Regions from separate parts of the Streptococcus sp. VTCC 12886 genome, predicted to be linked through region 2. Evidence: riboswitches for the same ligand, from Rfam matches in the RefSeq annotation. Region 2 holds a riboswitch; the other holds the start of a gene.

Region 1 (15,173 bases), on a different contig from region 2:
TCCAACTGTACCACCACGTCCATGGAAAAACGTAATCTTGATTCCATTTTCTTGACCAATTTTTGTCAGTTCATTTTGAGCCTTGTATAATGTCCAACCAGAAGAAAGGTAACCACCATCCTTATTTGAATCAGAATAACCCAACATAATTTCTTGATAGTGTTTATTGCCTGCAATCCAGCGTTTTGCCAAGTCCAATTGCAAGTACTGGCGCATGGTATCTGACGCATTATCTAAGTCTTCAATTGTTTCAAAAAGTGGAACAATCTGAACACGCGCCTTATCTGAATCAACCAATCCAACTTCTTTCAATAATACAGCTAATTCCAATAAATCAGATACACTTTCTGAGTGTGAAATAATATGTTGTTTGATAACTTCCTCACCCAGCTTATCCTTTAACTCCCTAGCTGCAGAGAAAATAGCTAATTCCTTCTCTAATTGCTCGGATTTTGGAACATAGGTTGCCGAAAGAATACGTGGATCTGTTTCTAGTTGTTTTAATAGGACATGACATTTTGCCTCTTCAGATAGACTAGAATAATCTTCAACGATGCGTGCAGATGCAAGTAATTCAGCAACACAAGCTTCAAGGATAGAAGAATCTTGGCGCATATCAATTGTAGCTAAATAGAAACCAAACGCCTCTATCGCCTCCAATAACTCAGCCAAGTCACCTTTGATTAATGCTGCAGACTTGTTCTCAATTAATGATTGTTTAATCGCTAGAACATCTGCTTTAAACTCACCAACATTTGCGTAGCGCACATCTGAAGCCTTATTGTAAACAAAGTAATCTTTTGTATTTGCCAGTTTCATCTGAATGTAGTGGAAGGCCCGACGATAAGGTTCGTTTTCACGATAGACCGAAGCATCCTCAGACAAATCAGCAAGATATTGCACAGCAGGACTAACCTTAGTGATGGTTGTAGAAAGTGAAAAATCACGATACAACTTTTCCAATTGCTGGTCATAGTAATTCATGATCACTTCGCACTGTGTTAAGGCTGATAGTCTCAAGGTTTCAGCCGTAACAAATGGATTTCCATCACGGTCACCACCAATCCACATTCCCATTGTAATGGGGCGAGGATTCATCAACTGAATTCCTTTTTCAGCGGCCAGACGTTTATATTCTCGTTGTAGTTTTGTAACTGCTTTGATGAATGAGGAATTGTAATACTCCATTACATTGGTAATTTCATTGGTTACCTTTAGTTTTTTCTCACGCGTCATTTCTGTCTGCATGATAATTTCAACATAGCAACGCAATTCATCTTCCCATTTTGTACGATTCAATAATCCCATCTTAACATCGCGGTAGCGACGCAAGAGTTCATGAATGTGTTTAGTTAAATTTAACATAGATTGACGTTGAACTTGTGTCGGATGGGCAGTTAATACAGGAACAACATTTAGTTTTTCTAAAATCTCCGCAGCATCTTCATGTTGAGATACCATATCAATGGTGGCTGAAATTTTCCCTAGATAATCTTTTCCAAGATTGTTTTGGTGATTGATTTCAAAAGCTAAATCGACATCTTCGGAAATATTGATTAATAAAGGTAGAACAGCAAAATACCTTGAAATATCTGCCAACTCTTCATTTGTCAATTGTCCAATAATCTGAATCAACTTAGAGTAATCATCTTTGACAGATAATTCTTCTAGCTGGCAAATAGCTGCAAATGTATCCTCAGACATCATTTCACGAGCCACATCTTGTAAGATATTCGTCAAAATCGTCACTTCTTCACGGATAGCTTCTTTATTGTTATAATTTTCTAGCTTTTGGATAGACATCTTTTCACCTCATATTTTTCATAAATTAGACTAAGGTTCTTTCAACTTCTTCTTCAATCAAACGACGTTTTTCTGTCGCATCAATATTTAAAACAAACCCAATTCCGATGGAAATAATCAAGAGACTAGAACCACCCTGCGACAAGAATGGGAAAGTTACACCCGTAGCGGGAATCAATCCAGAAATTCCTCCTATGTTGATAAATGTCTGAATTAAAAGCATTCCTGCCATACCAAGCGCCATCATCGAATTGAATGGACTGCGAGCACGAACACCAACTACAATGATGCGGACAATCAAAAAGAATAGTATAGCCAAAATGAGACTTGCTCCTACAAAACCAAGTTCTTCTATGACAATAGAAAAGGCAAAGTCTGTATGAGCCTCAGGCAGATAGCCTTTTTTCTCAATTGAGTTTCCTAAGCCAAGCCCAAGCCAACCACCATTACTCATCGCATAGTATGAATGAGTTAATTGCAAGCCTGAACTGGTAGCATTACCAAAGGGATCGAAATAAGCTGCAAACCGTCGAGCTATATAACCAAAAAGTGGAATTTTCTCAACAGTTTCTAATCCAAGAATACGAATGGTCCCAAGTACAACTCCGGAAGCAGCAACAATTCCTATCAAAGCGGTTGAGAACCATCGATAAGCGATGCCACTTACACTAATCATAACAACAATAATCAGGGTGATAATTGTAGCATTTCCCAAATCCGGCAGAGTGGCAACCAATCCAAGAAGTAGAAGGCTAATAACTCTCCAATCTGTAAACTCTCTTGGAATCCATCTTCCCTTAATCAAAGACAGGTAATCATATGTCCGAATATCAGATTGTTTCTTAGCAAATTCATGTGCCAAATACCAAATGATAATCAACTTCAAATATTCAGCTGGTTGGAGACTACCTATACCAGGAACTGGTATCCAACCATGCGCCCCATTTATGGGAGTAAACAAACGAGAAATAGCAAGTAGAACAACTTCAATAAAGATAACGGAATAGATAACTGCTTTTTTCCGCAAAAAACTAAGTTTCATACGATAAATCGTATAAATCGCAATCAAGCTAACAACCCAAAAGGCCGCTTGGTTAATCACCGTTCTAAATGGATTTCCCCCATTAATAATCTGTGTGGCACTAGTTGTTGAGTAGACCATAACCAACCCTATTATCGATAAAATAAAGTAGGGAATGAGTATAGAATAATTCAACAAGTGCCGCTTATCAATTTTCATTTATATTCCAACCTTTTCTGGAGTATGCTTATTATTATAGCATACTTTGTATAAAAATACTTATCACTTTCTATAAGATAAACAGTAAAAATTCGGAACCAGACTATTGAATTGAATAATAAAATGGCCGAAGCCATTATGAATTATTCAAACGTTTCAAGATAGAACTCAATCTCATCTCCGTCAGACACCTTTAGGTCATTTGCGCCTTTTTCAGCTAACTTTCCATTAACCTTATACATCCAATAGGTATTGGTACTGGTATCTTGACTGATGCCGTCAATCTTGGTTATTAAACCATTGTCTTCTTCAATGTCATGGTGAGCTTTTAAAATATTCATCACGTTATCACCTTGATTTGCCGTTACTTTTTGACGATTCACCTGATCTTTATTTGTAATTTGTAATGTGATATCAATTGTAGACCCGGATGTCTGGGACGATGTATTTGCACAAGCCCCCAACAAAAAGGTCAAGAAAAGAGTGAGTAAAATACTAATTTTTTTCATTTGTAAAATCTCCTAAAAATATGATGGATGATGGGATAAAATAATACGGTAGAGATCATGTGTAGACAATCAAAAACTATTCCATTTAACCAATAGATTATCGGATGAATTCCGAATTGAATTGCAGTGAGCAAACTAATGGACATGCCATAAACAAAAACAAAGCAACCAGCTACTAGGCTCTGCAGCCATAACGGAATTCTCTCTTTTAAGATTTGAGGGCGAATCAAAATCCACCAAATCAACTGGACGAGACCAAAACTGAGAACCTGCCATAGAACAACGACACCAAAACCAAACAATAAACCACTACCAATCATTGTCAGCCCCATCAAAATCCATCCTTCAAATAAGGTAAAATGGGAAAGACTCACTAAAAAAATAGCTGTTAAAGGTTTTATGTTGGGAAATGCTCCAAATACTATTCTAAAAACAATTGCTAGCGCTGATAAAACAACCAATCGGGTTAATTTTTTTGTTGAGTACACCTCTTCCACCTATCTCATTTTGTTCTAAATATTAGCCTATCGTTTTCCTGTCTATAAGTCAAGAAAATCCTTTGAATACAATCTATCTTCAAACTAATTTTTTTGATTTTTCCAATGATTTAGGGTAAAATTGGTTTGATGAGAAAGAAATTAAAACCAATCGTTGTTATCGGTTTCTTCCTGACCTTTTTTGCCATCATTTTTATTTCTGGTGTGTATGGTAACAGAGCGACCGCCGGTAAAGAAACTACTATTACACAGTCAAATACTAATCCAACATCAATTGAGACAATTCCTAGTTCAAGCTACTATATTACCAATGCTCTTGAAATGAAACCTATTATCGACGTCTCAGCATGGCAACGTCCATCTGAGATTGATTATGATACACTTAGTCAAAATATTTCGGGAGCAATCGTTCGGATTCAAAGTGGCTCCCATACGAAGAATGAAAACACCGCTACTGATGAAAATGGTTTAGATAAAGCATTTGATACCCACATTAAAGAATTTCAGGCTAGAAATATCCCTGTTGCTGTTTACGCCTACGTTACTGGGAATAGTATTGATAGTATGAAAGAGGAAGCTCGTAGTTTTTACGAAGCAGCCAATAAATACAACCCCACCTTTTATTGGTTGGATGTTGAAGAACATACCATGGATGATATGAATGGTGGTGTCGAGGCTTTCAGACAAGAATTAGAATCTCTCGGTGCTAAAAACATTGGTATTTATGTCGGCATCTATTTTATGGAAGATCACAGTATCAATGTTGATAAATTTGATGCTGTATGGATTCCCACCTATGGCGTTGATTCTGGCTACTACAATGCTGCACCAAGTACTGATTTGGACTATGACCTCCATCAATATACCTCTCGAGGCTATGTGAATGGATTCGAGAATTATCTCGATTTAAATATTATTACTACTTTGAAAGATCCAAATGAAGTTTATCGAAAACTATTTACAACACCAGAATAAAATGATACAATTTTACTAATTACATATACACAAAGGAGTGCTTCGGCTGAGATCGCAATATGCGAAATCCTCGAACCTGATCTAGTTAACACTAGCGTAGGAATTGTGTGATTTATAGAACGATATTCTACTTCGCTATAAACACTCCTTTGCCTACTATATACAAAGGATTCTTTTTATGTCACAATCCAAATTACATGTTCTCACTGAGATAGCTATCTTTTCTGCCATTGCTCTTGTCTTTGATAAACTCCCACTTTTTACTATGCCACAGGGTGGATCGGTATCCTTAGTCATGCTTCCTATTCTACTTCTTTCTCTCCGCCACGGTTGGTTAGTAGGCATCTTATCTGGCTTAATAGTCGGGACAATACAATTATTTTATGGCGGTTACTTTTTAAATGTTTTTCAAGTTTTTCTTGATTATGTACTAGCTTACGCAGGAATTGGTATTGCAGGATTATTTGCACCAACTCTACATAGGAACACGACATTATCCAAGGCATCAATTACGATAATGTCAGCTAGTTTTTTAGGTGCTAGCTTAAGGTTTTTTGCCAATTTTTTAGCAGGAATTATCTTCTATGCTGACTACGCTCCTGCTGACACACCCGTTTGGATTTATTCCTTTACCTACAATATCAGCTATATACTTCCTTCAACAGCAATTGCTTGCATTTTACTAATTCTCCTTTATAAAGCAAGACCAAATTTCTTTCGTGGTTAAATAGATAATGCCTGTTAGAGTGCTCTAACAGGCGTTCTTTTTAATGATTTTCACTGGTTTTATGCTATAATGAGAACATTATAAATACATTTTGGAGGACAACATGGCTTCTTGGATATCAAGAATAATTAAAGGTATGATTATTGCCCTTGGCTTTATCTTACCAGGTGTTTCTGGGGGCGTACTAGCTGCAATCCTCGGGATTTACGAACGATTAATAGGCTTTTTAGCAAATATTCGAAAAGATTTCAAAGAAAACTTTCTCTACTTTGTTCCTGTAGGGATCGGTGGAATCTTGGGAATTGCCCTCTTCTCTTTCCCTGTTGAATACCTCTTACAACATTTCCAAGTTCCTGTTTTATGGGCATTTGCAGGTGCAATTGTTGGTACGATTCCTAGCTTACTAAAAGAATCGACTCAGAAAAGCAAACGGGACCGTATTGATTTGGCTTGGTTGTTTGGTGCCTTCATCATTTCTGGACTCTTACTCTACAACTTGAGTGATCTTGTCGGAACACTTCCAGCAAACTTCGCAAGTTTTGTATTGGCAGGTGCCTTGATTGCATTAGGCGTACTTGTTCCCGGACTCAGCCCTTCAAACTTGCTATTGATTTTAGGAATTTACACACCAATGCTCAATGGTTTCAAATCACTTGATCTATTTGGAACTTTCCTACCTATCGCAATTGGTGGAGTCCTTGCAATGGTTGCCTTCTCAAAAGCAATGGATCATGCTCTTAAAGTCTACCACTCACGAGTTTATCACTTTATAATTGGTATCGTCTCATCATCTACTCTCTTAATTTTGATTCCACAGGCTAGCAACAAAGAATCCATCTCCTATGCTGGAGCAAACTTTATTACATGGATTGCTGCACTTGTTCTGTTTGTCCTGGGAGTATGGTTGGGACTTTGGATGAGCAAATTAGAGGAAAAATATAAATAATGGCAAAAAAGGTCAAAATAAAGAAAACCTTGGTTGACCAAATTTTAGACAAGGCTAAGATCGATCATGATAGCCTTGTTTTAAATGCTCTTGAAGGTCAACTTCCACAAGGTATTGAAGAAAACGATATTTATAAAACCCTAGCACTGACTGGAGATAAAACAGGGCCGGTTATTGGAATTGTCCCAATCACTGAGCACCTATCTGAAAAGAAACTGGCTAAAATTTCTGGCAATAAAAAAGTCAGTATGATCTCTCAAAAAGATTTGGAAAAAACAACAGGCTACATACATGGTGCAAACAACCCCGTGGGCATTCGTCAAAAACACAATTTTCCAATCTATATCGATCAATCTGCACTTGAAAAAGGCAAGATGATTGTTTCAGCTGGTGAAATTGGTCGGTCGATTCGAATTGACAGTCAGGTATTAGCTGATTTCGTGAAAGCTAATTTTGCAGATATTATTGAAGGGAGAAACGAGTGAAAGTCTATTTTGTCCGTCACGGTAAAACCGAGTGGAATCTTGAGGGACGCTTTCAAGGCTACTCTGGAGATTCTAAGCTTTTGGAGGAATCTTTCCTTGATTTAGAATCACTTGGGGAATATTTAGCTACCGTTCCTTTTGACAAGATTTACTCTAGCGATTTACAAAGAGCCCATATCACAGCCGAGCGAATTGCTGACCTGAACCATTACTGTAAATCAGTAGAAACAAAAGCTGGTTTTCGAGAATGGAATTTCGGTCGATTGGAAGGAACAAAAATTGGACTTTTCCGCGATATCTATCCCAAGCAGTACCATGCATTTAAACAGAATGCGGCCATCTTCCGAGCAGATATGTTCGAAGGGGAGACTGTTTCACAAGCTACTTCACGCTTCATCACTACTTTGAAAGAATCTATTCACGAGACAGATCAAACGATACTTGTCGTAAGCCACGGAGCTATTCTAACAGCTTCAATCCGAACCCTGTTAGGCTATCCACCAGCGCTCTTACGCCATCGAGGTGGTTTAGACAATGCATCTGTAACCATTTTAGAGACAGATGATTTTGAAAACTTTACCGAACTGGTTTGGAATGACACTAGTTATCAAGAAAAACAGTAGATTTTTCTGCTGTTTTTCCCATTCTACTCGTAATTTATGCTGATTTTTTACCTCTTCTATGATAAAATAGAAGGAACAGACTTTGGAGGAATGAATTTTTTATGTCAACTGAACATTTTGAAGAACTAAATGACCAACAGATTGTCCGTCGTGAAAAAATGACGGCATTGGCTGAACAGGGTATTGACCCATTCGGTAAACGTTTTGACCGTTCTACTAACTCTGCTGAATTGAAAGCACAATATGAAGATAAAGACAAAGAAGAGTTGGAAGAATTGGCACAAACTGCAACCATTGCAGGTCGGATTATGACCAAACGCGGTAAGGGTAAAGCAGGTTTTGCTCATATCCAAGACCGCGAAGGACAAATTCAGATTTACGTTCGTAAGGATGACGTTGGCGAAGAAAACTATGAAATCTTCAAAAAAGCAGACCTTGGAGACTTTGTTGGTGTCGAAGGTGATGTCATGAAGACTAATGTTGGTGAATTGACCATTCATGCTCGTAAATTAACTCACTTGTCTAAAGCGCTCCGCCCGTTGCCAGAAAAATTCCATGGTTTGACTGACGTTGAAACTCGCTACCGAAAACGATATTTAGACTTAATTACCAATCGCGAAAGTTTTGAACGCTTTGTAACACGTTCAAAAATCATTTCAGAAATCCGTCGTTACCTTGATGGACTTGGTTTCTTAGAAGTTGAAACACCTGTCCTTCATAATGAAGCTGGTGGTGCCGCGGCTCGTCCATTCATCACCCACCACAATGCCCAAAACATTGATATGGTACTTCGTATCGCAACGGAACTTCACCTCAAGCGCCTAATTGTCGGTGGTATGGAACGCGTTTATGAAATTGGCCGTATCTTCCGTAATGAAGGAATGGATGCGACCCACAACCCAGAATTCACTTCTATCGAGGTTTACCAAGCCTACGCTGACTACCAAGACATTATGGACTTGACCGAGGGTATTATCCAACATACCGCTAAGGCAGTTGTCGGCGACGGTCCTGTAACCTATCAAGGAACTGAAATTGCTATCCACGAGCCATTCAAGCGTATCCACATCGTCGATGCTATTAAGGAACAAACCGGTGTGGACTTCTGGCAGGAAATGAGCTTAGAAGAAGCTATCGCCCTGGCAAATGAACACAACGTTACTGTAGAAAAACACCACACAGAGGTAGGACAAATTATCAACAGCTTCTTTGAAGAATTCGTAGAGGAAACATTAATCCAACCAACCTTTGTCTACGGCCATCCAGTAGCTGTTTCCCCATTGGCTAAGAAAAACGATGAAGATCCACGCTTTACGGATCGCTTTGAGCTCTTCATCATGACCAAGGAATACGGAAATGCCTTTACCGAATTGAACGACCCAATCGACCAATTGGAACGCTTTGAAACCCAAGCCAAAGCCAAAGAATTGGGTGACGACGAAGCGACAGGCGTTGACTACGACTACATCGAAGCCCTAGAGTACGGTATGCCACCAACAGGTGGCCTCGGAATCGGTATCGACCGACTCTGCATGCTCTTGACAGATACTACTACTATTCGAGATGTGTTGTTATTCCCTACAATGAAGTAAGCGAAAGTATCCTTCTTGTATTGTCTTCACTAGGATATTTCAATCGCTTTCCAGTTTCTTGGCGATTGGCTGAGAAGGTCTACCAGACCTTCTCACTCCCTACAATGAAGTAAGCGACAGTATCCTTCTTGTATTGTTGCCACTAGGAAATACCAATCGCTTTCCAGTTTCTTAGCGATTGGCTGAAAAGGTCTACTAGACCTCATCACTCCCGACCATGAAATAGAAGATTAGCTGACAAGATCTACCAGACCTTATCACTCCCGATAATGAAGTAAAAATAACAAACTGTTTAACACAGTTACGTAAAACACTCTTGGCAATTCCGAGAGTGTTTTTGCATGCAAAAAAAGCCTAGCCAACTGACCAAGCTTTTAAGGAGATTATGAAAAATATTTAGGATTGATAATAGTATAGCTCATCTTATCAACTATCTCATCAGTCTTGAGACTGATTCTCTTCTTTCTTAGCAAAATAATCTCGGACAATTGGCGCAACTTCTTTTCCATAGAGTTCGATGGCATGGAGGACATCCTCATGTGGCATTGATCCGATTGGGAGATGGAGGAAGAAACGGTCCAAGTCAAGTGTTTCAATGGTCTTAATGATTTTAGCTGCAACATGTGTTGGATTTCCGACGATGGTCGCCCCCTCATCTGTAAGGGAGTAGAGATATTGCGCCTTTGTCATTTCGCTCCAATGTGGACGGTTTTTTGCAATATTATTGGTCACAACTTTAGTAGGATGGAAATAATCTTCTACTGCTTTGTCATGGTCATCAGCTATCCAACCCCAAGAATGGGCTGCTACCTTGGTCTTCTTCGGATCGTGGCCTGAGTTTCGGGCTACCTTACGATAGGCATCCACCAAAGGTTTAAAGCGATGAGCACCTGCACCAATGACTGCATACACAATAGGCAGGCCTTTCTTTGCAATCTTGATAGTAGATTCTACATTGCCTCCAGTTGCGACCCAAATTGGAAAATCTTCCTGAACAGGACGTGGATAGACCGGCTTATTATCGACGGACTGAGTGAAATGCCCATCCCACTTGAGATTTGTTTCCTTGTCAATTTCCAAAAGCATATCCAACTTTTCATCGAAGAGTTCTTCATAGTCATAGAGGTCATAGCCAAACAAGGGAAAAGACTCCGTAAAGGAACCACGACCAGCCATAATCTCTGCTCTGCCATTTGATAAAGCATCGATTGTGGCATATTGCTGGTATAGTCTCACAGGGTCCATGGAGGAAAGGATAGAAACTGCCGATGTTAGCTTGATCTGCTTGGTATTGACGGCACCAGCTGCCAGCACAATCTCAGGTGCAGAAACCGCAAAATCTTCTCGGTGATGCTCCCCAATCCCATATACATCAAGCCCCACCGCATCTGCTAGCTCTATTTCTTTGACTAGTTGGCGTATCCGCTCGACATGGCTGTAAGTCTCGCCAGTTTTTTCTAATGGAGTTGTTTCGCCAAATGTTGAAATACCTAATTCTATCATGATGTGTTCTCCTTTGAACTCATTATTTTCTTAATTGATGCGTTTATTTTATCTCTAATTAGTGATATAGTCAATTGATTTGCTCAAAAAAGAAAAACGACTAGGATAACCTAATCGTTCCTGTTGTATTACTCATAACGCAGAGCTTCAATCGGATCAAGTTTCGAAGCTTTATTGGCTGGTAATACTCCAAATACTATACCAACAACCGCAGAAAAGGCCAAGCTACCAAGTACAACTGGTATGGAGATTTCTGCCGTCATATTTTCCCCCATCACCTTTGTAGCGTTGAGAATAAACACGATAGTTTGGGCAATAGCTAAACCGATCGCTCCCCCCAGAGTAGTCAGCACCATCGCTTCAATCAAGAATTGCAGGAGAATATTTCCTCGGGTTGCTCCTAGTGCTTTTCGGAGACCAATTTCACGAGTTCGCTCAGTGACGGAAACCAACATAATGTTCATGACACCAATACCACCAACAAGCAAAGAGATCCCTGCAACTGCACCAATAAACATTGTGACACCAGCCATTTCACTTCTAAAGGAATCCAGCATAGCTGACATATCATAAATGTCATATCTTGCTTCTTTTAAGCCAGTAACTTTCGTTAAATAATCTGCTGCTGCTTGACCAACTTCCCCTGCACGACTAACATCATCTACGTGAAGATATAGACCTCGATTCTCATTTACTCCCATTTCGGTAGCCAATTGAGTGTTGGTCATAATGGCATTCCCACCAGATTTCATTCCGTAAAGGGCTGAACCAGCTTGTGGATCTGTATAGACACCAACGACAAGGTAAACGTTTTGATTTACACTAACCGTCTGGTTAAGGGCTGCATCCATACTACCAAAAAGTTTTTCAGCTAAATTGACATCTAACATCATAATGCGCGAATATCGAGAATAATCATTTGGCATAAACTTTCTACCAGCCAATATCTCTAACTCTTTCACATCAAAATAGGATTGACTTACACCATTTATAAAGACATTATCAGCTTTCTTACTTCCTGCAGACACTTCAGTAGTATTTGATAAACTAATATAGTAATTACTAATCCCATCAATTTCTAATAAGCCCTGAAGCATCGCATCTGTCAAATCAGGTTCTTCTTCCATTGACATTTCACCACCACCAATACTACCAAAAATTCCCATTGAGGAACTTTCATCCGATTCGGTGTATGGCATAAAGTAGACTTCAACATTATTTTTGTCACCAGCAAGAGCTTTTTCAATACTCTTACTCATACCAGTTCCCAAGGCAACGATAACAACAACAGCTGCCACACCAATAATAATCCCCAACATGGTCAGTAAAGAACGCATTTTATGTGCGAGGATTGATTTTAAGGCAAATTTCCAATTTTCCATTTAAATCTCCTCTCTACGTCTATCTTCAGTAATGACACCGTCTCGTAAAACAATTGTTCGTTTCGCATATGCAGCGATTTCAGGTTCATGAGTTACCATAATGATTGTCTTACCTTCATTATTGAGTTCTATTAATAATTCCATAATCTGCTGACCGGTCTTCGTATCCAAAGCACCTGTTGGTTCATCAGCAAGAATAATCGCAGGAGTATTTACTAAGGCACGCGCAATAGCTACCCGCTGTTTTTGACCACCTGATAATTCAGACGGTAAGTGGGTCATACGTTCTGCCAATTCGACCTTCTCCAGGTATTGCTTGGCCAATTTTTTTCGTTTTGCAGAGGGAACACCTGCATATATCAACGGTAATTCAACATTTTGTAATGCATTTAATTTAGACAACAAGAAGAATTGTTGAAAGACAAAGCCGATTTGATCATTTCGAACTGAAGCTAATTTTTTCTCAGATAACTGACTAACTTCCTCCCCCTCCAACCAATAATTGCCTGAACTAGAGCGATCTAATAAACCTATTATGTTCATTAAAGTGGATTTACCAGAGCCCGAAGGCCCCATAATCGCTAGAAATTCACCTTCTTCTACCTCTAAGTCAATATCTTTAAGGACCCGGAGTTCTTGATCACCATTTCTATAGGACTTATTGATATTAGTCAGCTTAATTAGCTGGTTCTTCATAGGCTTCTACCTCTTTTCCATCTTCTAAGTCCAATGTTGGGTTTGAAATGACATGATCTCCAACTGCCAATCCTGTTTGCACTTCCTGATTTATCGCATCAGCATTTCCTAAAGTAACTTCTACTTTTTTAGCCTTCCCATCTACAATTGTCCAAACAAATGTCTTATCTTCCTCATAAACAACTGCTGTCACAGGAACTAATATATTTTTGCTTGTATTCACTACTTCAATACTCACAGTGAACCCTAGTTTCAAATCCCCAACTTCACTAGTTATAGCAACCTTGAAAGGATATTTTGCACCAGTTCCCCTTGTTGCACCGGCAACTGCACTAGCTTCTTGGTCTGTCGCAGGATAATTTGAAATATAGGAAATTTTCCCATCCCAAGTTTGGTCTGGATATACTTTTGTAGTCAATTTGACTGCTTGATCAGTAGCGATATTTGCCAAATCATACTCAGTTAAGTTGCCTTTTACTTGTAGACTTGCTTGATTCACGATGTGAATGACTGTTTGACTACCTGTTGCATTTTTAGAAACAGATTTATTCACTTCGACCACGGTTCCTGAAACTGTACTGGTTACTGTCGCCTCTAAAACTGCTGTGTAAGCTTTATCAACAGCCGCCTGTGCATCGGCATAGGCATCATTAAGATCAGCTAGCTGTGAATCATATGATTGTTGGGAAGTTGACTGAGTGTCTTCGCCTGTTGTAGCATCAGCTGGAACGGTTACAGTTTGATAATTCCGTTGCAACTCATCAATTTGACGCCCAACCTTATCTCGTGCACGAACAGCTGAATCAAGAGCAGATTGTAGTTCTGTACTGTCGTAACGAAGTAGAGCTGTTCCTGCTTCAACTTGGCTACCTGGCTCAACTAGAATCTCACTAATGTCGCCCTTAGAAGGGTCGTAATAAACATATTGTTCCTCAGCAGCTGAAACCACACCAGTCAATAGGGTAGATGAAGCAATTGAACCCTCTTGAACGACTTGATAACTCAAACTTGTAGGCATCGTTTCATCACCAACAGTCGACCCACCCATGACACCTGAGTACAGTAATGCTCCTCCAACGAGTGCAACAGCTGCAACACCCAATCCAGAAAATAAAGCAATTTTAGCCTTTTTTGACTTTAACATAGATCTCTCCTTTTAGTTTATGAAAAACATACTTATTTTGTGTTAAACATATAATACACCAATACATCAATTTATGCAAGTGTTCTCCTAATTATTTTACAAAAAAGTGAAGATATGCCCACTTACACTTTTGTAAGAAATCCGTAGTGAATTTTTGATTGACACTCACAAAAACGTTACAATGGATGTAGTAAAACAATTGAGTTGGGAGGATATTCATGAAAGAATTCGATATTATTTCTATTGGTGGAGGTAGCGGAGGTATTGCAACAATGAACCGTGCTGCAATGTATGGTGCCAAGGCTGCAGTCATTGAGGCTAGTTACCTAGGAGGTACCTGTGTCAATCTTGGCTGTGTCCCTAAAAAGATTATGTGGTACGGATCTCAAATAGCAGAGGCCATTCAAAACTATGGCCCAGAATATGGCTTTACTAGTCAAGAAGTCACCTTTGATTTCTCTACCTTACGAAAAAATCGTGAGGCCTATATTGAACGTTCACGCATATCCTATGGTAATACTTTTAATAAGAATGGAGTAGAAGTAATCAACGGTTTCGCACGTTTTGTGGATAATCAAACTGTTGAAGTTAATGGCGAATTGATACGTGCCAAACATATTGTCATCGCTACAGGCGCTAGGCCTGATGTACCATCAATACCAGGGAGTGAGTTGGGAATCGTATCCGATGATGTCTTTGCTTGGGAAGAATTACCATCTTCAGTAGCGATATTAGGAGCTGGTTATATTGCTGTTGAAATGGCTGGACTCCTTCATGGACTAGGTGTTCAAACAGACCTATTTGTTCGAGGAAACCGTCCGCTTCGGAGTTTTGATACCTATATTGTCGAGGCATTAATGGAAGAAATGAATCGGACCAATCTCCCACTCCATACTGGAAAAACACCTATTAGCCTTGAAAAAACACAGGATGGTCACATCCAAATTCATTTTGAAGACGGTAGTAGCCATGTTGCTCAGCAAGTTCTCTGGGCTATCGGCCGTAAACCAAATGTAGATAAGCTCAATCTTGAAGCAACCGGTGTTCAACT
Region 2 (15,173 bases):
TGATTGAAGAAAAAATGGTCAATCCTTGGAATATCTTAGCTATTACCTTTACGAATAAAGCGGCGCGTGAGATGAAGGAGCGGGCCTATGCTCTCAATCCTGCTACTCAAGATTGTTTGATAGCTACCTTCCACTCCATGTGCGTACGGATTTTGCGTCGTGATGCTGACCATATTGGTTATAATCGCAATTTTACGATTGTCGATCCAGGTGAGCAACGCACCCTTATGAAACGGATTTTGAAAAATCTTAATTTAGATCCGAAAAAGTGGAGTGAACGTTCTATCCTGGGAACCATTTCTAATGCCAAAAACGATTTGATTGATGACAAGGCATTTGAAGCCCAGGCAGGCGATCTATATACGCAGATTGTTGCTAAATGCTACACGGCTTATCAAAAGGAGCTAAGACAGTCAGAGGCCGTTGACTTTGATGATTTGATCATGTTGACGCTCCGCCTTTTTGACCAAAATCCAGAGGTCCTGACCTATTACCAGCAGAAATTCCAGTACATCCATGTCGACGAGTACCAGGATACCAACCATGCCCAGTACCAATTAGTTAAGCTCCTGGCATCTCGTTTCAAGAATATCTGCGTGGTCGGAGATGCGGACCAGTCTATCTATGGTTGGCGTGGTGCGGATATGCAAAATATCCTGGACTTTGAAAAGGATTATCCAGAGAGCAAGGTCGTGCTTTTGGAGGAAAACTATCGTTCGACCAAGAACGTCTTGCAGGCAGCAAATGAAGTGATAGAAAACAATCGCAATCGCCGTCCGAAAAAACTCTGGACACAGAATGCCCAAGGGGATTTGATTACCTATTATCGTGCTCGGGATGAAAATGACGAGGCAATATTTGTAGCGAGTCAGATCGACCAGTTGCACCGAGAAGGCAAGGCCTATAAGGATTTTGCAGTTCTCTACCGGACCAATGCTCAATCCCGTACCATTGAAGAAGCTCTGCTCAAGTCCAATATCCCTTACACAATGGTTGGCGGTACTAAGTTCTACAGCCGTAAGGAAATTCGGGATGTCATTTCCTACTTGAACCTCATTGCCAACCCATCAGATAATATCTCTTATGAACGCATTGTCAATGAGCCAAAGCGTGGGGTTGGCCCCGGTACGGTTGAAAAGATACGTGATTTTGCGACCAGTCATGGCATGTCCTTGCTGGAAGCATCACAAGATATTATTCTGTCACCAATCAAAGGCAAGGCTGCACAGGCGGTCTTTGACCTAGCCAATCTTCTTTATAAGCTCCGTAATCAACTGGACAGCTTAACAGTTACTCAAGTGGTAGAAACTGTCTTACAGGAGACAGGCTACATTGATGCCCTTGCAGCACAAAATACGTTGGAAGCCAATGCTCGCATTGAAAACATCCAGGAATTCCTTTCTGTTACTAAAAAATTTGACGAAAAGGATGCTGAGGAAGAAGAGACAGGTCTGGATCGGTTGACGCGCTTCCTGCTTGATTTGGCATTGATTGCTGACACAGATGATGGCGATAGCGAATCTTCAGAAGTGACCCTCATGACTCTTCATGCGGCTAAGGGTCTGGAATTTCCTGTAGTCTTCCTGATTGGTATGGAGGAAAATGTCTTCCCGCTCAGCCGTGCAGCAGAAGAAGAGGACGAATTGGAAGAAGAACGTCGTTTGGCTTACGTAGGCATCACCCGTGCTGAGCAGACTCTCTACCTGACAAATGCTAATTCACGCCTCCTTTTTGGTCGCAGTAATTACAACCAACCTAGCCGCTTTATACGTGAAATTTCCAGTGACCTCCTTGACTACCAAGGGCTTGCTCGTCCAGCTAATACTAGCTTTAAGGCTTCTTATGTCAATGGCAGAGCGACACAGTTTGGACAAGCCATGAGCTTGCAACAAGCCCTACAAAGTCGAAAAGCAGCCGTACAACCATCCGCCAAGCTCGGAGGCAGTATGCCCTTCGCATCAAGCAACCAATCGTCAAGCTCGGGCACCAACTGGTCAGTTGGTGACATCGCAGTCCATAAGAAATGGGGCCGCGGAACAGTCCTTGAAGTATCAGGTTCAGGCAGCAATCAAGAACTCAAAATCAATTTCCCCGACATGGGACTCAAAAAAGTCTTGGCTAGCTTAGCGCCGATAAGTAAAGAAGATTAAATTTAGTTAAAAAACAATTGCAGTAAGCTCGAAAATATGATAAAATATTTTTGTAAAATTGAATAGAACATTTGGGGTGCCAAGAGGCTGAGATTATACCCATCGAACCTGATGCAGTTAGGACTGTCGAAGGGAAATGTGTATCAACAAATTTTGTTGACAAGTATTATATTCGTATTCTAATATAGGATACTGTATTTACTGGACATCAATCATCGTAGGTGTAACTCCATTTGATAAACCATCAGATGGAGTTTTTTTTATAGTCGAATGAAGAGTTTTCAGAAAAAAGGAACTGAGTGCAGGTAGATAGAACAGCCCAGAGGCTGTTCTAGGTTGGAAATAAGATAGGCGCAATAAGTTACTTTCGTAGAGTTCGGCAAGGCGAAAGTGATGATAAATCTAATACAATTAAGAATATTTTCACAAATAGTCTCAGCTGATTCATTTTACATTTCCTAACGAGAAAAAGTGAAAGGAGACATTGATGAACAAAATGGTCATTTGGCTTGACCTTGATGGAGTTATTTTTGATTCCTATGAGGTCTGGGACCAGGTGGTTCAAGGGATTTTGAAACATCACGGAGTTCCGTATACCCAGCAGATAAGGGAAGAACTTTGGCGTATGCCAATGGAAGATGTTAACGCGTATTTATTGCAACTTGTGGAGAATTCCTTAGATGAGAATGAACTTGAAAGGCAAAAAATGAATCAACTGCAATCACTATATAGAGATATTTCCTTGGTGGAAGGTGTGCATGAACTCCTATCTACATTGAAGGCAAAAGGTGCAGTCATTTACGCAGTCACTTCAAACTATCTGGAGCTGGCTGAACTAGGATTGTCATCCCATCATCTGTCTAACTATTTTGTGAAACTATATAGCAGTTTGGATCTGTTTGGGAGTGATAAAAATAGGGAATTTTACCAATTCATCCTACATCAGGAACGGATAGATCCAGCCAATATCGTAATGGTCGAGGATAATAAGAACAATCTTCGTATTGGACATGAGTTAGGAATAGCGGGAGTTTATATAGAACATCCAAATTCCCCTTTTTCTGTTGAGAATATCGGTATAGTTAGCATCAAGCAATTAAGTGAATTAATACCAATTTTGGAGGATAGAAAATGACATCTTTACATGTAGCATTATCAATAGCAGGAACAGATCCAACAGGCGGAGCAGGCATTATGGCTGATTTGAAGAGCTTTCAGGCTAGATCAGTTTATGGTATGGCAGTCGTGACGAGTGTCGTTGCTCAAAATACCAAAGGGGTGCAACTAATTCGTCATCTTGATCAGGAAATTTTAGAAGAACAATTGAAAAGTGTTTTTCAGGACATTGTTCCAGATGCAATAAAAACGGGAATGTTAGCACAAGTCGAGACCATAGAGCTCGTCGCAAGCTATCTTTCTGAACAGAAGTGTCCATATGTTTTGGATCCTGTTATGGTCGCAACGAGTGGAGACCGTTTGATTGAAGAGGATGCAATCCAAGCGCTGAAAACAAAATTACTGCCCCTTGCTACCATCATTACACCGAATCTACCAGAAGCAGAAGTTTTAGTCGGTAGAACACTGAAAAGTGAAAATGACATTATGAATGCGGGCCGTTGGATCCGGAAAGAGCTTGGGGTAAAAAATGTGGTCATTAAGGGTGGTCATTTGGCAAAGGTGGCATCTGACTACTTATTTTTAGAAGATGGTGAGATTAGTGTCATCAGTGCAGCACGCATTGCCACGAACCATACCCATGGTACAGGTTGTACCTATGCGGCAGTCATTACTGCAGAGTTGGCGAAAGGTCGGACAGTAGTACAAGCAGTCGAAACCGCCAAACGATTTATTACTGAAGCAATTCAGACTGCTCCAGAATTGGGTCATGGAAATGGTCCTGTTAATCATACCACCTACAGAGGAGAGTAACTAGATGTATTTGGAAAAATTACGTAGTCAAAATCCCTTGACCATTTGTATTACGAATGATGTAGTCAAAAATTTTACAGCCAATGGCTTGCTTGCTCTCGGTGCCTCCCCTGCGATGAGCGAGTATCCAGAAGATTTGGAGGATCTACTTCCCTATGCAAAAGGCTTATTGATTAATACAGGAACCTTGACAAATGAAACTTGGGAACTATACAAATCTGCCTTGGATATTGCTGAGAAATATGGTGTACCTACTGTCTTAGATCCTGTCGCGGCAGGTGCTGGTGCCTATCGCAAGAAAGTTGCCTTGGATCTGTTACATCATCATACTATTTCACTCGTTCGTGGGAATGCAGGAGAAATTGCAGCCTTGATTGGTGAAAGTATTGAAACGAAAGGGGTAGATTCTGCTCAGATTGACAATGTTGGTGAACTAGCTCTCAGAGCCAACCAACAATTAGGAATTCCTGTTGTGATTACAGGAAAAAAAGATGCTATCGCTGTGAATCATCAGGTTCGAATTTTGGAAAACGGTAGTGAGTTAATGACCCTAGTGACAGGGACAGGATGCCTACTGGGAGCAGTTCTGGCTGCCTCTATTCACCTAGCTGATGAGGATTCTTTATTGGATTGTTTGGAAGAGGTCCTATCGGCTTATTCGATCGCTGGAGAAATGGCAGAGCAGAAAACCTCACTACCAGGAACCTTCCAGATTGAGTTTATAAATAGCCTCTATGCAATCCAATCAGAAGAGGTTGAGGAAAATAAAAAGGTCATTCATTATGAATAGAAAAATCCTTCAAGTTTACTTTATTTGTGGCACGACAGATTGTCCAAAAGGCAAATTTTTGGATGTACTGGAAAAGGCATTGCAGGCAGGAATCACTTGTTTTCAATTTCGTGAAAAAGGTGAGCAAGGTTTAAAAGGGTCTGATAAACTACTGTTGGCAAAACAAGTTCAACACCTGTGTCATCGCTATCAGGTTCCATTAATCATTAATGATGATGTTGAGTTAGCATGTGCAATTGATGCTGATGGAATACACCTTGGTCAGGAAGATTTGTCAGTAGTAGAAGCGAGACAGCTCTTCCCAGGGAAAATAATTGGACTATCAGTTGGAACAGAAGAAGAATACCTCAATTCGCCTATTGAACTAGTAGATTATATCGGAAGCGGACCTGTTTTTCCCACTTTATCTAAAGATGATGCTAGTCCAGCAATTGGAATGGATGGATTAAAGCAACTAAGGAGACTCAATTCCGATATTCCTATGGTTGCGATAGGAGGGTTATCTGCTAAAGATTGCAAGGATATTCTCCAAGCAGGTGCAGATGGCATAGCTCTTATCTCAGCCATTTCCCATGCTGAAGACCCCTACAAAGCAACCAAGATATTGGTGGATGGGATGCAAGCAATGTCTGTCTAAATTATTGTAGAATAAGATATATATTATAGCCAGGAGATTAAAAAGAGGGTTCGAATCCTCATTTTGTGTTAGTTGCGAACATGGACGAGTGATTTACTGAGTATAGTTGCTATATTTATTAGGTATAGTTGGACCAGTTGAACAGCAGATATGAAAATATTCAAAAGTTAGGGAAAGATTTCATACACAACACAATTTATTAGTTAAAAAAAGCTCCAAAACGTGGATTTGTCACATTTATAGAGCTATTTATATTTTTAAACTGATAAACTAAAAAGGAGGTAATTGTAAAAGGAACGTGATGGAAAAATCATAGATTTTTTATTAGCTATCTCAATTTCAGTGAAAAAAGTAACTTGTGTTTGTATAGAATTTTTGAGTTGAAGTAATATCATTAATTTTGAATCTATGCTTTGTATCGCAATTGGCAGATAGATACTGTGACAATTTTAAGGTATAATATTGCTTTAAATAAATTAAAAAGTTAATCACTAATTTCACTTTACATCTGGACTATTTGTTATAAGATAAGAACATCATATTCTATACGAAAATATTATCATAAAAACACCGTAATTAATATTTTTGTTCATTTTCAAAGTTTTCAGTGTTTCCTTATTTCCTAAAATTGGTACTATTCTGTGATATAATATGCTCAATAACTAAAAGGAGTTCACAATTGCACTACAAACATTTATTATTCGATCTTGACCATACTCTTCTTGATTTTAGTCGGGGTGAGGAGGTGGCTCTGACACAGTTTTTGGCTTCGATGGAGGTTGAGGATATTCAAGCTTTTAAAGAAGTCTATCGTCCGCTCAACCAGGGCATGTGGAAGGATTTAGAAAAAGGTCTGATTACAAAGAAACAGTTGATTAATACTCGTTTTTCACGGACCTTTGCTCACTTTGGTCGTCAGGTTGATGGGAAGGAGATGGCTTTGCGATACCAAGAGTTTATAGGACAGCAGGGACAAATTTTTGCAGGAGCGGATAAACTGTTGCAAGAGTTGACCAAGCGTGGGTATCAGATTTATGCGGCGACCAACGGTGTGACCTATATTCAGGAAAATCGCTTGTTGCACTCACCTATTCAACCTTATTTCAAAGAAGTATTTATTTCAGAACAGATGGGGACGCAAAAGCCTTCGGCGGATTTTTATGAAAAAATAGCAGAGCAGATTGCAGGTTTTCAATTTGAACAAGCATTGATGATTGGAGATAGCCTTACTGCAGATATCCAAGGCGGGAATAATGCTGGTATGGATACTGTTTGGTATAATCCTTCTAACCTGATAAACAACAGCAAGGCTATTCCGACCTATACAATTCACAGTTATCAAGGATTACTAGAAATGTTATAAAATCGACTATACCCATCTAAATGGTTGAGAAAAATGTATCAGAGGAGAAAGTGTGAAGAGAATATTGAAAGCTATTCGACCCCAAAAATCACTGATAGAATTAAACTGGCCAGATGTGTTTGTCCTGACCGCAATTTTATTTGGCAATGCTATTTATACCTCGACCATGCAATGGATTGTATCTTTGTCTGCGACAGAAGTAGTGGAAAATGGAGTGCAATCCTTTACCGCAGCAGACAATTGGTGGGCATTGGTCAATCAAGGAAAACTGTTTTTGTTTGCCTTGGTTTATTTGCTGATTCGGAATTATGATTTCAAACAACTAAATGTAAAATTACAATAGACAGTTTTACTCTGGGGACCACGGATTTTTATCGGTACTTGTTAGATTGGTGACTTGGCATTTACAGACTTTTCTTACCTTCTAGGGATTACTGGAGGGTATAACTATCTAGGATATCTCCTTTATTATAATCAGGATATCATGTCGGTGATCCATCGCTTCTTAGCGGTTGATTATAGTACAGTTGTTTATGCTTTGTTTAACGGCTTTTACGAAGAATTCTTTTTCCTAGGTTTATTGTTAAGTACAGATACAAAGAAACGCTCGCTCGTATTGCTTTTTTCAACCATCGTCCGAACCTCATTCCATACCTATCAAGGATTGGTTTCAGCCTTAGTAATAGGTGTGCCGTTTGGTTTGTTTTACTATTATATGTATAAAAATAAAAATGATAATCTCCTACCTTACTTTCAAGCTCATGCTCTGGCAGATATGGTTGGTACCAGCTTCTTGTCACTATTTATTGGGTAGAAAATAGCATTCTTCGAATAATGAAAATCCCATGGAATTCCTCTTTGTTCCATGGGATTTTTTATTATTCATTCCAGAATTTGCTTGCAATATCTTGACCTTGTTTGATTTTAGCCCATTGTTGTGGAATGGCCAATTCATTACCAGAGTCACATGAAGCAAAACCGCATTGGTGAGAAAGGTAAAGACGTTCTTTAGGGATGATTTTACTTGCTTCTTCTAAGAGTTTATAGACACGCTCTTCATCATCTAAATCGGTTGTCTTACTTGACAGAAGTCCAAGAACAACTTCTGCGTTTTTATCGCGTAAGCTTTCTAAGGCTTTCAAATCACCAGCACGCTCATCATCCCATTCAAGGAAGAAGCGGTCGTAGTGCTGATCACGCAAGAATTTTTCAGCGATTGCCTCATAAGTCCCACCAGCGGCATGACGACTTTCGTAGTTACCACGGCAGTTGTGTGTCCAAACAGTAAGACCAAGTGAATGTGCATAGTCAACGACTTCATTATTTATTTTGACAAAGGCATCTGCTAAATCAGCTAGTCCTGCATTGCCTTCAGCAAAGAAACTTGCAGGATTACTTTCATCAAAAAGTTCCCAAAGGCAGTCGTCGAACTGAATAATGGTGCCACCAGCAGTTTTGTAGTCATCAAGGAATTCTTTATAAGATTGAATGAGACCGTTTTTTAAATCATCGGCAGTTGCATATACTTGACCTTCGCCATACAATTCATTAAAAACAGCAAGTTCAGTGTAAGCATGAGCTGGGCCCCATACAGTCAATTTTGTTTGCGTATCTTCAGCTAGCTCACTCACTTTTTTAAAGATTTCAATAAAGTGGTGGTTCTTACCAGATAATTCTTCAGTGATGCGGATACCTATGTCTTTTCTTGTTTCAAAGTGACTGCCATCATGGTCTTTAAAAGTATATCCATGATCAGCAATATACCGTTCAATACCTTTTAAGCCCCATACAAAGTCAAGGTGCCACATAGATTTAGAATATTCTCCGTCAGTTAGGATATCTATTCCTTTTTCTTTTTGTTCCTTTACGATTGATTCGATGGCTGCTGTTTCAGTTTCTTGATATCCAGAGAAGTCATTATAAAAAGGATAATGGATATCATCTCTATGTTCGATTTGTGTTTTGTAGTCACGCAATTCTGCTGGACGTAGAAGGGAACCCACTAGTTGAAATCTTGATGTTGTCATTTGTAAATCTCTCTTTCACTTATTACTGAACTAATTCTATCCCAGTTTGCTTTATTTGAAAAATAGTTATTTTGAGTAAAAAGGTATAGTTGTTCGCTATATCACATTTTTAGATTTCTAAAATACTTTTTCTGGGGGCAGAACTATGGTATAATTTTCTTTGCAGAAATCCGAACGTTTGGAAAAAGTTTAGGGGAGAAGAATGAAAAAACACTTTAGTTTTATTTTATTAGGGATTATGATGTTGGGTGTGGTGATGAGGGCACCCTTTACAGCTTTGCCAGCAGTCCTTACAGATATTGCATCTGGGTTGGGTGTTGAAGTGAGTTCACTCGGCATTTTAACTTCGATTCCCTTGATCATGTTTGCACTATGCTCATCAATAGCGCCACGTATGGCAGCAAAATTTGGCTTGGAACGTCTAATGGCCATTGTACTTGTGATTATGGTTATTGGTTCTGGATTGAGGGTATTCAACCTCCAAACACTTTTCATCGGTACGATGATGATCGGAGCTAGTATCGCATTTATTAATGTCTTGTTGCCAAGCTTAGTTGCTGCTAATTTCCCGCATAAGATTGGGCTTTATACAACCATCTACATTACTCTGATGGGGATTTCTGGAACAGTCGCGTCAATGGTTGCAGTACCAATTGTTTCAGCTACTTCTTGGAAATTTTTTATTTATTTAATCACCGGAGTCATCCTCTTAGCTTTACTTATCTGGTTACCAAATGTGAAGAACAATCATATATTTGTTACTGGCAACCAATCAGAGAAAACAAGTTCTCTATGGAAAAATAAGGCTGCCATTGCCTTTCTTATTTTTGGTGGGTTGCAATCCGTCTTGTTCTACACTGAAGTCACTTGGTTACCAACCATTTCGCAATCTATTGGATTTTCAAAAGCAGAAGCAGGGTTGATGTCTGGAATTTATAACTTGGCTGCCATACCAATGTCTTCAATCATTACAACTCTACTTTCGCGTCAGACGAAAGAATCTCGCAGGAACATCATGCTCCTCATCTCTTTGATTACATTAATTGGCTTGGCCCTTATGGTAATCACTCCAAAAAACTTTTTTGCTTGGACAATTATTCATATCGTACTCAGTGTTTCCAATGCATCACTCTTCCCATATATGATGCTCAGCTTTACTATGAAAAGCAGTAACAGTCAGGCAACGGCTCGCTTATCAGGTATGGTACAAACAGGTGGCTACTTAATCGCAGCATTTGGTCCAGTTCTCTTAGGATATAGTTTTCCAATTTTTGGTAGTTGGTTACCCTTGATTCTATCATTGGCTACTGTAACCTTGGTGATGATGTGGACGATTGTACTGATTGAGAAAGAAGATATCATCATTTAGTCACATTTTCCCACAATTCACTTGTTCATTTTGGGATATAATAAAAACAAAAAAAGCTGGATATTTCCCAGCTTTTTAGTGTGCTACACGTTTACGTGCAGCTTTTTTACGATTTTCCTCAATGAAAGCTTCTTTCTTTTCTTCTGGTTCAATGATTGTTTTATGAACGGTGAAGACTGCGCCTGCTGCAAGAGCGACTGTAGAAAGAATACCTGTCAAGAAACCTTTGCCAAAACCTTTAGCCATAGTGAATTCTCCTTTACTTATGTTATAATAGATTTTAGCGAAAAAACAAAATATTTTCAAGGAAAAAGATGAAAACTAAAGTTATTGTGGTCATTGGACCGACAGCGGTAGGAAAAACTGCCCTTGGCATAGACTTGGCCCAGCGCTACAATGGAGAAATTATCAGCGGTGATAGCCAGCAAGTCTATCGTAAACTAGATATCGGGACGGCAAAAGCTAGCCCTGAAGAGCAGGCTGTGGCGGTTCATCACTTGATTGATGTCCGAGATGTGAACGAGGGCTATTCGGCTTATGAATTTGTAGCAGAAGCCAGATCCCTAATTGCAGACATTACTAGTCGTGGCAAGTTGCCTATTATCGTGGGTGGGACAGGTCTTTACATCCAAAGTCTGCTTGAAGGCTACCATCTGGGCGGGCAGGTTGACCAGGAACAAGTTCTTGCTTATCGGGCGGAACTCGACTGCTTGTCTGACGAGGTTTTGGAAACAATGGCAGAGCAGGCAGGTTTGATGTTCGAGGGAAACAGCCGTCGGCGATTGATTCGTGGGTTAGAATTAAAAAAATTTGGCAAAAACTTAGAAAATACAGAGTCAGAATATGAGCCTCTTTACATCTGCCTGACGGATGACAGGCAGGTTCTTTACGACCGCATCAATCAGCGAGTGGATAAGATGATGGTGGCGGGCTTACTAGATGAAGTTAGCTGGCTCTACCAAGAACACCCAGAAGCCCAAGCTGCTATGGGAATTGGCTACAAGGAGTTTTTTCCTTACTTAGCAGGTCAAATCAGCCTAGAAGAAGCAGTTGATAAGGTCAAGCAAAATAGTCGCCGCTTTGCCAAACGACAATTGACCTGGTTCAAAAATCGGATGCAGGTTCCCTTTTATTCAGTAGGCGAGCCAGATTACAAGTTGCAGATTTTCACCGCCGTGGAGGAATTTTTAAATGATTGAAACGAAGAAAGAACAAGAACGTGCCCTCCTGGTTGGAGTGGAATTACAGCAGACAGACAATTTTGACATGTCCATGGAGGAGTTGGCAAGTCTTGCTAAGACGGCTGGTGCTCTGGTCAAGGGAGTCTACACTCAAAAACGTGAAAAATACGACAGCAAGACCTTTGTTGGCTCAGGAAAATTGGATGAAATTGCCCAGATGGTCGAAGCTGACGAGATTGATACCGTCATTGTCAATAACCGGCTGACGCCCCGTCAGAATGTTAATTTGGAAGAGATTTTAGGTGTCAAGGTCATCGATCGGATGCAGTTGATTTTGGATATTTTTGCCATGCGGGCACAGAGTCACGAAGGGAAGTTACAGGTCCACCTAGCCCAGCTCAAGTATATGTTGCCACGCTTGGTTGGACAAGGTATCATGCTCAGCCGTCAGGCAGGTGGTATCGGCTCTCGTGGACCAGGTGAAAGCCAGTTGGAGCTCAACCGTCGGAGCATTCGCAACCAGATTCACGATATCGAACGCCAACTCAAAATGGTAGAGAAGAACCGAGCGACTGTACGTGAACGCCGTCTGCAATCAGGCGTTTTCAAGATTGGCTTGATTGGCTATACCAATGCTGGTAAGTCTACTATCATGAATGCCATGACGGACAAGAGACAGTATGAGGCAGATGAACTTTTTGCCACACTTGATGCCACGACCAAGCAGATTAACTTGGCAGACAAGTTCAACGTGACCTTGACCGACACGGTTGGTTTCATTCAGGACCTGCCGACTGAGTTGATTTCTGCCTTCAAATCAACCTTGGAGGAGTCCATGAACGTGGATCTCTTGCTCCATGTCATCGACGCCTCTGACCCCAATCACAGTGAGCAGGAGCAGGTGGTCTTGGATATTTTGAAAGACCTGGATATGCTGGACATTCCTCGCCTGGCTCTGTATAACAAGCTGGACAAGACCGATGACAGCTTTACCCCTAGTCAGTTTCCGCATGTCATGCTGTCCGCTAAGGATGAAAATGCCAAAGGCCATATTCAGATGATGGTCTTGGCTAAGATTAAGACTATGTTTGAACGATTTGAGGTCAGAGTGCCACTTGCTGAATCTTATAAATTGCATGATTTAGCAACTCTTGCCCTGATAGAAAATCGGACCTACGAAGAGGATGTGGAAGTGGTATCAGGCTATATTGCTTCCGCTAATAAATGGAAGTTGGAAGAATTTTATGACGGATTATCTTGATTTGGCAATCAAATACGGTGGCTTTACCAGTCTGGACAAGGTCTATCTGGCGAAGAAATTAGCTGATTTGACTGACCAACAAAAACTAGACTTTATCACACCACCGCCTTCTGTTATCAACGCATATTTTGCGGAAATCTACCAGAAACAAGGAGCAGAAGAGGCGACGGACTACTATCTGACACTTTCTCAGCAGCTCTGCCTTTTTCCAAAAGATCCCAGCTTTGAAGAAGACAAGCCCTTTGTCCGCCTGAATTTATCAGGTAAGTCTTTCGGATTTGCCTATGTGTCGGCAGACGGACTGGCTCAAGTTTTTTCGGAAGGAGAAGAGGAGATCACTGAAGATCTGCTCTTTGAGATAGCTCAAGTCTTTCTCCACTATGTCGTTTTTGTAGAAGACGGCAAGATTTTCATGGAGGCCAATGCCTTTGATGAACGTCAGTTGAAAGATGAGGAAACAGATTTTCTGCTAACAGAGGTGGCTAGCTCGGCTGACTTTATCAAAATTTCGGGTCTCAATCAGGAGGAAGTAGTAGAAGTGGCGGATTCTTATTCGGGTCAGCGCTATTTTGCCTGGTCGGGTCGCTCAGCTATAATATATCGATTAGAAAGTAAATAATGCAAATTCAATTTTTAGGTACAGGGGCTGGTCAGCCCTCCAAGGCCCGTAATGTGTCCAGTTTGGCCTTAAAACTTTTGGACGAAATCAATCAAATTTGGCTTTTTGATTGTGGCGAAGGAACTCAAAATCAGATTTTGGAAACCACTATTCGTCCTCGAAAAGTTGCTAAAATTTTCATAACACATTTACATGGTGATCACATTTTTGGTTTGCCAGGTTTTTTATCCAGCCGTTCGTTTCAATCGAGTGAGGAACAAACAGATATTGATATTTACGGTCCTATGGGTATTCGATCTTTTGTTTTGGCTAGTCTGAAAGCATCTGGTTCACACTTACCTTATCGCATTCATTTTCATGAGTTTGATGTTGATACAGTCGGTCAGGTTCTAGAAACAGACAAATTCATGGTATTCGCCGAAAAGCTGGACCATACCATTCCTTGTGTCGGCTACCGTGTCATCCAAAAGGATTTGGAAGGGACCTTGGATGCGGATGCTCTGAGCGCGGCGGGTGTACCATTTGGCCCCCTCTTTGGGAAAATAAAAAATGGTCAGAATGTGACACTTGAGGATGGGACTGAAATTATCGCTAGTGACTATATTTCCCCTCCAAGGCCTGGTAAGGTAGTGACGATTTTAGGGGATACGCGTAAGTGTCATGCCAGTGTGCGTCTAGCTATAAATGCTGATGTGCTGGTGCATGAGTCCACCTATGGTAAGGGTGATGAGCAGATTGCTCGTAAGCATGGGCATTCAACCAATATGGAAGCGGCTCAAGTAGCTAAGGATGCTGGTGTCAAGCGACTCTTGCTCAATCATATCAGTCCGCGCTTTTTGTCCAAGGATATCAGCCGATTGCGCAATGATGCGAGAACTATATTTGAACAGGTCCATATCGTTAAAGATTTAGAGGAAATAGAACTATGAGAACCATTTTAATAACTGGGGCATCTGGTGGTCTAGTACAGGAAATGATTCCTTTGCTGAAAGATGACTTCTTGATTTTGTTGGGGCGAGATGTAGAGAAGATAGAGCAGCTCTATGCCTATCATGAAAAAAAGGCAGTTTTTAATGTGGATATTCGAGACGAAGCCGCATTAATTGCATTTTTTGAAGGATTAGATAGCCAGTTTGGTCAAATCGATATTTTAGTCAATAATGCAGGCTATGCAATTTATGATGACTTTGAAAATTTTTCAAGTCAGCAGGTTCAAGCTATGTTTGACATCAATACTTTTGCTCTGATGACCATGTGCCGTTTAGTGGGTAAACGGATGAAGGCTAGACGGAGCGGGCAAATCATTAATATTGTTTCGATGTCAGGTCTAATCGCTTCAAGCAAGTCGTCAGTCTATTCTGCAACTAAGTTTGCGGCTATGGGTTTTTCAAATACCATTCGCTTGGAGTTGGCCCAGTATGGTGTGACAGTAACAACTGTTAACCCAGGACCTATTGCGACTGGCTTTTTCGACCAAGCAGATCCTGATGGAAGCTATCAAGAAAGCGTCAAAACCTTTCTCTTGCATCCCGACTATGTAGCTAAGAGAATTGTGGCTGCCATGGGGACGAAGAAGCGTGATATCAATTTACCGTGGTCACTAGCTGCAGCTCATAAACTCTATACCCTTTTCCCAAGAATATCAGATTACTTGGCCAGTACAGTATTTAATTTAAAATAAACATAGAAAAAACGCTGAATTCTTGTTTTACGTTTAACCATCTCTCAAATAGTGAAGTCATATTCTTTACATAGTATACCTGGTAATGAGCACAAGATAAAAAGATTTCTTCGTTATGAGCAAAATCTGTATAAAGTATCTGTTTTTTATTTTCAAAATTTAGATA

Evidence for each region. A riboswitch is a leader RNA that binds a small molecule or an ion and turns the genes downstream of it on or off. The one in region 2 is predicted to bind thiamine pyrophosphate.
Region 1: it holds a riboswitch for thiamine pyrophosphate, as region 2 does, so the genes downstream of both, thiT (energy-coupled thiamine transporter ThiT) here and ACPC57_RS03745 (HAD family hydrolase) in region 2, are expected to answer to the same signal.

The regions. Positions count from the first base shown of each region.
Region 1 covers NZ_JBMVJB010000006.1:13,553-28,725, forward strand. Annotated here, with positions in the region: gene ppc (phosphoenolpyruvate carboxylase) at 1-1,803, opposite strand, end outside; gene ftsW (cell division peptidoglycan polymerase FtsW) at 1,829-3,043, opposite strand; gene ACPC57_RS02880 (DUF4430 domain-containing protein) at 3,187-3,552, opposite strand; gene ACPC57_RS02885 (hypothetical protein) at 3,549-4,040, opposite strand; gene ACPC57_RS02890 (glycoside hydrolase family 25 protein) at 4,179-5,024, shown strand; TPP riboswitch at 5,048-5,144, shown strand; gene thiT (energy-coupled thiamine transporter ThiT) at 5,203-5,751, shown strand; gene ACPC57_RS02900 (DUF368 domain-containing protein) at 5,855-6,697, shown strand; gene ACPC57_RS02905 (aminoacyl-tRNA deacylase) at 6,697-7,182, shown strand; gene ACPC57_RS02910 (histidine phosphatase family protein) at 7,179-7,805, shown strand; gene lysS (lysine--tRNA ligase) at 7,907-9,397, shown strand; gene ACPC57_RS02920 (LLM class flavin-dependent oxidoreductase) at 9,836-10,900, opposite strand; gene ACPC57_RS02925 (ABC transporter permease) at 11,029-12,282, opposite strand; gene ACPC57_RS02930 (ABC transporter ATP-binding protein) at 12,283-12,978, opposite strand; gene ACPC57_RS02935 (efflux RND transporter periplasmic adaptor subunit) at 12,959-14,122, opposite strand; gene gorA (glutathione-disulfide reductase) at 14,341-15,173, shown strand, end outside.
Region 2 covers NZ_JBMVJB010000008.1:39,258-54,430, forward strand. Annotated here, with positions in the region: gene pcrA (DNA helicase PcrA) at 1-2,150, shown strand, start outside; TPP riboswitch at 2,213-2,302, shown strand; gene ACPC57_RS03745 (HAD family hydrolase) at 2,638-3,285, shown strand; gene thiD (bifunctional hydroxymethylpyrimidine kinase/phosphomethylpyrimidine kinase) at 3,282-4,079, shown strand; gene thiM (hydroxyethylthiazole kinase) at 4,084-4,869, shown strand; gene thiE (thiamine phosphate synthase) at 4,862-5,506, shown strand; gene ACPC57_RS03765 (YjjG family noncanonical pyrimidine nucleotidase) at 6,186-6,869, shown strand; gene ACPC57_RS03770 (hypothetical protein) at 6,922-7,212, shown strand; gene ACPC57_RS03775 (CPBP family intramembrane glutamic endopeptidase) at 7,267-7,683, shown strand; gene ACPC57_RS03780 (cobalamin-independent methionine synthase II family protein) at 7,748-8,896, opposite strand; gene ACPC57_RS03785 (MFS transporter) at 9,099-10,265, shown strand; gene ACPC57_RS03790 (DUF3042 family protein) at 10,341-10,511, opposite strand; gene miaA (tRNA (adenosine(37)-N6)-dimethylallyltransferase MiaA) at 10,580-11,464, shown strand; gene hflX (GTPase HflX) at 11,457-12,707, shown strand; gene ACPC57_RS03805 (cystathionine beta-lyase) at 12,691-13,326, shown strand; gene rnz (ribonuclease Z) at 13,326-14,255, shown strand; gene ACPC57_RS03815 (SDR family NAD(P)-dependent oxidoreductase) at 14,252-15,007, shown strand.